Regions from separate parts of the Anaeromassilibacillus sp. SJQ-1 genome, predicted to be linked through region 1. Evidence: predicted binding sites of a transcription regulator. Region 1 holds the regulator's gene; the other holds the start of a gene.

Region 1 (3,155 bases):
GCTCACCATTTTACCTCCTTTCCGTCAATCTCATTGTGTACCTACCGGGGAAACCTGCCACTTACACGGGCTGTAAATCCCCGCCTATTTAAGTATAGTAAAAAATCCGCCAGTTATGGTAACGTTCAGTGTCCATTTCATGAATAAACTGTAAAGGATTCACCAAACAGCCGAATTCCCATCCAACTTGATCGCCACCCCATCCATCAACAGGATTCCAGACCTATTTTGGAATCAGTACTTTTCTTTCTATGTTTAGTGTATCACAATTTCTATAATAACTCCAGAAACATTCTTGTAATTTTTATGAATTTATTCTAATTTTCATTTATGATAAACACAAAAAAGCAGAGTTCCGGGGAAAATCCCTTTCGCTCTGCTTTTTGTGCCCCTAAGCGCTGACGGGGGCGCCTTATTCAAAAATAGTCAATGGATCAATCCATTTTCCCGACTTCTTGACTGCAAAATGCAGATGTGGATCGTCCGCACTCTCGCATGGAGTGGTACCAACTGTACCAATTTTCTGGCCTGCTTTTACCGTGTCCCCTGCCTTAACATCCATGGTTTCCAATCCGCAATAACAGCCGCCGATCTCACCATGCTCAATATATACCACATTGCCAAATAGATCGTCATGATATGCATTTTTAACGGTTCCATCCGCGATCGCCGTTACTTCGTCTCCCAGTTCTGCGGCAAAATCTACACCTGCATGTGCGCGCCAATCCTTCATCGTTTTGGAATAGATAAGATCTTCGATACTAAATTTTTGTACCACAGTATCTCCGACTGGATAGGAAAATGTCTCCGGGACCGTTGTCGTCTTGACAACCGGTTCCTCTGAGGAAACAGGCGCCTTCGAAGCTGGCGCTTGGCTACTTGGAGCGGCACTCGACGGCGTTGATGAGGACACCGCTGAACGACTGCTCTGTGGTACTTCTAGCACCCCGCTTACCGCCTCATTAGCCGGAAAGGCGGTTGTCTGGCTGCTGGATGGGACGTCCTCCTCCGGTGTTGCATAGTTAATGACGCTATCGTACGTCGTCCAGGCGGCCACACCGATGGCAATTAAACAGACGCCCAGAGCAATGTAAAAGCCTTTGGAAGACCCGCCGGATGAATGGTTCTTCTGATAATGGTTATTAGTCATTCGTTGCACCTCCGAGTCTATTTTTGCCACCTATTCCGGGGAATATGCGGTAAATGTAAAAATAGACGTTCCATCCCCATTCCAGAAAACACGAAAAAAGACCGAACCCTTTCGGATTCGGTCTTTCTTCTTAGCTTGAGGGGTATATTGAGGAGGGTAGAACATGTATCAAGTTCTGGTGCGGCTCCATTGCTTGATTACGAGTTTTATTATACTCACTTTACCTCTTTCAGTTGTTACGATGCTATGAATATTCTTTAAACTATTTCAGTAGATTTTTTGAACGATTTTCCGTGTGTTTTGCCAAAAATTGCTGGTTTCAAAAGAAATCTTCGGAAACTTTTGCAAACAAACGTTTACATTTTTCAATTGGTTGTGTTATAATATAGGAGATGAATCGATGGGTGAAATGAGGTTCATAAGAATCCGTTTCCACCTACTTTTATTTGAAATACTGTGCAGAGGATGGATTCTTTAATCCCTTCCCAGTGGATTGTCTATTTTTCCAAATCCTCTATAAAATCTTCTGCAAATGATTATAAGGAAGCTGCACCAGGAAAGTGAGGATGCAAACATGTTGACAGAAAGCCAAAAAAAAGTATACGATTACTTAAAGAGCCGTGCACAGGGGGGCCTTCCACCGACGGTACGGGAAATCTGCAAGGCAACTGGATTGAAGTCTACTTCCAGTGTTCATGCACATCTGAAAACATTGGAACGAGAAGGCTATATCAGCCGAGACGCCGGGCTTAACCGCGCCATTCACCTCGCGGGAGAACAACCCACCATGCAAGTTCCTGTAGTCGGCCGTGTGGCGGCTGGACAGCCGATTTTAGCTGTAGAGGAAGTGGAGGGGTACGTCCCCTTCTGCCCTCCCAACCAGAATGCCGATGAGTATTTTGCCTTGCGCGTCCGCGGGGAAAGTATGAAGTGTGCTGGAATTTTGGACGGGGATCTCGTAGTTGCGCGCAAAGTTTCTACTGCCGAAGACGGCGAGATGATTGTAGCGCTGATTGAAGATGAAGCTACCGTTAAGTATCTGTACCGGGAAGCAGACCGTATTCGCTTACAACCCGATAACCCCGACTATGAGCCCATTTATGCAACCGATGTGGCAGTAATCGGAAAAGTCGCCGCGGTCATTCGTTATTATAAATGAAGCGTACTTCCATTTTCATAAAGGAATCGAGAAAAGGCGCAGTTCCTGTGTGATAGAGGGGAACTGCGCCTTGTTTCATTTTTTAGGTCAATCCAGTTCATCCAATAAAACAGCCCGAACCGGAGAAGCTTCGGCCCCTTTTAGAAAAAGAGGGAATGCAAGCAATGTATAAGTTCCTTCTTCGACCTGTGATAAATCTAATCCCTCTAGAATGGGTATTTCTGCACTGAGTAATTCCACATGCGGCCCCTCTTCTGCATGAGGCGCGCCGATGCTCCATGCATCTGTTCCCACCAGTGTGACACCCGCGGATGCCAGTGCAAATGCAGCGCTGGTGGATAAAAAGGCCTCTCCCTCGCCTTTAAACAGCAGCATCTTCTCACAATAGGGCATGATGCGGTCAATGTCCGCGCCAGTGACAATTCCTTGTGCGGCTACTACCGTACAACGCCCCACAAAACGGGAGAGTTCCATCTCATCCACGGTTTTTCCGTCGTCGATAAAGTGACGTGGCGCGTCCACATGAGTAGCTGAGTGGCAACCTGTATAGAAGCCGGAGAGATTGTAGGAGTCCCCCAGCTCCATCCGGCGCACCAACTCCCGGCGTGGCACGGGATCTCCTGGATAAACCGGTGTAGAAAATAGCTCCCGCGAAATGTCAATGACCTTCATCCTTCTCCGCCTCCTTCCTTTTCTTGTAATATTTTTGTAATATTTTGAAAGAAATAGACCATCTAGTTTGTCTTATCAATAGGGAATTCTTGCTTGCCGCTTTATTTGGCCTTTTCCAGCATTGGAAGCGCTGTACAAAGCAGCTCTGTGGTCTGATGTGCAGCAAAGGTTGAA
Region 2 (3,155 bases), on a different contig from region 1:
CCAACAGATAGAGCGCCTTTTCCTGCGCCCGATGCGTATCGCTGCGCTGGATGAGCTGGTGTAACGCCTCGTCGTCCATCTCCATTCCCACCCGCCAACCGGATTGCAGGAGCGTCTCCGTATCCAGTTTCACGGCGAACTCTCCATCTAAAAACAGAGCTGTCAAGCGTTTCCGGCGCGGTTCCATCGCAGTAATCAGCAAACGATCCCCATCCTTTTATGCTTATGTTTATTCTACGTCGTCAGCCTCTATGTCGATCTTCGCACTTCCAGCCCGGGAAGCCGCCGGTTTGGCCGGCTCTGCCGCAGGCGTAGAAGCAGCTGGAACCTCCAACGGCTTTGCAGGCGATGCATTTGGCATGGGAACTGCCGACTTCGCATACAGAGCGCCGATATTATCACGGACCTGCTGTTCAATTTCATCTGCAAGCTCTTTATTCGTAGCAAACAGGGTTTTAACATTGTCGCGCCCCTGTCCCAAACGCTCCTGTTTATAGGAGAACCAAGCGCCGCTCTTCTGCACAATGTCGAGCTTAACCGCAAGGTCCAGCAGTTCTCCCTCGCGCGAAATGCCGCGGCCGTACATGACATCGAACTCCGCCTCGCGGAACGGCGGCGCAATCTTATTCTTCACCACGCGCGCGCGGGTACGCGAACCGATCTGCTCCGTGCCATTTTTGAGGGTTTCGACCCGGCGAATGTCGATACGCACCGAGGAATAGAACTTCAATGCACGGCCGCCAGGGGTAACCTCCGGGTTGCCATACATCACGCCTACTTTCTCACGCAGCTGGTTGATAAAAATCGCCACACAGTTCGATTTCGAGATCGCGCCCGCCAACTTGCGCAGTGCTTGGCTCATCAGGCGCGCTTGAAGCCCAACATGGCTGTCGCCCATCTCCCCTTCAATTTCCGCACGCGGCACCAACGCTGCTACGGAGTCGACAACAATTACGTCGATCGCGCCGGAGCGTACCAGTGCCTCTGTAATCTCCAACGCCTGTTCACCGGTATCCGGCTGGGACACCAGCAATCCATCTACATCCACGCCGAGCGCACGGGCATACACCGGATCAAGCGCATGCTCCACGTCGATAAATGCCGCATTCCCGCCGTTCTTTTGTCCCTCCGCGATACAATGCAGGGCCAAGGTGGTTTTACCGGAACTCTCCGGCCCGTAAATCTCGACAATACGGCCGCGCGGCAACCCACCGATGCCAAGCGCCAGATCCAAAGAAAGCGAACCCGTGGGAATCGCTTCTACATGCATGGCCTCATTCTGGCCAAGACGCATCACCGCGCCCTTGCCAAACTGCTTTTCAATCTGCGCAAGCGCTGTCTCCAGCGCCGCCTTTTTATCCATGGTTTTTCCCGCAGCTGCGCCGCGACTTTTATCGATGGCCATTTGATTCCCTCCGGTCTTTTGATTGGAAAAACGCCGGAAAACGTTCCGGCGTCTTAAAATGACAGCTTTTATGACATAAAATTGACGAACACAAAACGGACGATTGTTTCACAAATCCGATGAAAAACGGACTTTGTTTTTCATCAAGGATTCCATCGTTCTTCTATGAAGCGGATATCGTCGATTCCCGCTTCGTGTGTGAGGTTATTATATCGTATTTTTCAAAGAAAAGCAATGGATTCCGAACAATTTCGAACAAAGATTTGCCCGGGTTTCTATCTCAAGCGTTCTATGCAAAAGGAGAGTCCCCCTAGTCTATATCCATATAAAGTTTCAGTGCCCAACAGACCGTTTGGATTCATCCTCTCTGTTGTTTTCTACGCATCATGATTCGGTATCGGTTTGACGACATCTTCTAGGATCATTGGCGTTCGTGTAAAAGCCTATCAGCCAGCTTTTTTCTTTTACGATGGAAACCTGTATATGTAACTCCTGCGGTCAAAACCACCATAGAAAGATCTTAAAATGTTACCGATAGCGAATATAAACTTGTTGTTCACAAGCAATCGGTTCTTTACCCAATAATGTCCCTTCGTTTTGCTCTTTGGGTGGCACCGATTCACCTGTTTTATCCTGTGAAAATATATTCTCCCCATTTTTTGTATTCCTTTTTTGTTCGATACAGAATGGAAAAGCGCTATTTTCCCGACTGTTTCTCTCCGCTCCCTTTGACTCCAGTATAAAGGATCCTGATAATTGTCGTAGGTCTTTCTTATATTTTTTATAAGCCAATGGGGCTAACCATTACGATAGATAACTGGATTTGCCGATTAGGTAAAAAAGCAGATTGCCTTGACAATCGTCGCAGGCCTTCCCTACATTTTATAGATAAATGAAGGGAACCATTACGACAGTTATCCGGGTTTGCCTATTAGGCAAACAAGGCAGGTTGTCTTGACATCCGTCGCAGGCCTTACCTACATTTTTAGGTAAATGAAGGGAACCATTACGGTAGTTTGCCAGGTTTGCCTATTGGCAAGCAGGGCAGATCGTCTTGACATCCGCTGCGGGCCTTCCCTACATTTTATAGGCAAAAGGAGTGAACCATTACGGTAGTTCGCCAAGTTTGCCTATTGGCAAGCAGGGCAGATCGTCTTGACATCCGTTGCAGGCCTTACCTACATTTTTAGGTAAATGAAGGGAACCATTATGGTAGTTGCCAGATTTGCCTATTGGCAAGCAGGGCAGATCGTCTTGACATCCGTCGCAGGCCTTCCCTACATTTTATAGGTAAATGGAGTGAACCATTACGGTAGTTCGCCAAGTTTGCCTATTGGCAAGCAGGGCAGATCGTCTTGACAATCGTCGCAGGCCTTCCCTACATTTTATAGGCAAATGGAGTGAACCATTACGGTAGTTCGCCAAGTTTGCCTATTGGCAAGCAGGGCAGATCGTCTTGACATCCGTTGCAGACCTTCCCTACATTTTTAGGTAAATGAAGGGAACCATTATGGTAGTTCGCCAGATTTGCCTATTGGCAAGCAGGGCAGATCGTCTTGACATCCGTTGCAGGCCTTCCCTACATTTTTAGGTAAATGAAGGGAACCATTATGGTAGTTCGCCGGATTTGCCTATTGGCAAGCAGGGCAGATCGTCTTGACATCCGTTGCAGACTTTACCTACATTTTATAGGCAAGCAAGGCAGGTTTTCCTCATCTTCGCCTTTATAGGTTTTGAGGACTCTATGATT

Evidence for each region. The regulator LexA, encoded in region 1, represses DNA repair genes until DNA is damaged. The targets are predictions, from matches to a motif close to CNAACANNTGTTNG.
Region 2: the regulator LexA is predicted to act here: its motif matches at 1,502-1,515, upstream of recA (recombinase RecA).

Annotation. Positions count from the first base shown of each region.
Region 1 is NZ_JBKEIV010000009.1:35,160-38,314, forward strand. Features, by position in the region: gene ACGCCZ_RS01930 (hypothetical protein) at 1-9, opposite strand, end outside; gene ACGCCZ_RS01935 (peptidoglycan DD-metalloendopeptidase family protein) at 413-1,150, opposite strand; gene lexA (transcriptional repressor LexA) at 1,683-2,309, shown strand; gene ACGCCZ_RS01945 (cyclase family protein) at 2,397-2,981, opposite strand; gene ACGCCZ_RS01950 (5'-methylthioadenosine/adenosylhomocysteine nucleosidase) at 3,083-3,155, opposite strand, start outside.
Region 2 is NZ_JBKEIV010000048.1:29,887-33,041, forward strand. Features, by position in the region: gene ACGCCZ_RS13830 (regulatory protein RecX) at 1-202, opposite strand, end outside; gene recA (recombinase RecA) at 230-1,405, opposite strand; gene ACGCCZ_RS13840 (hypothetical protein) at 1,934-2,197, opposite strand.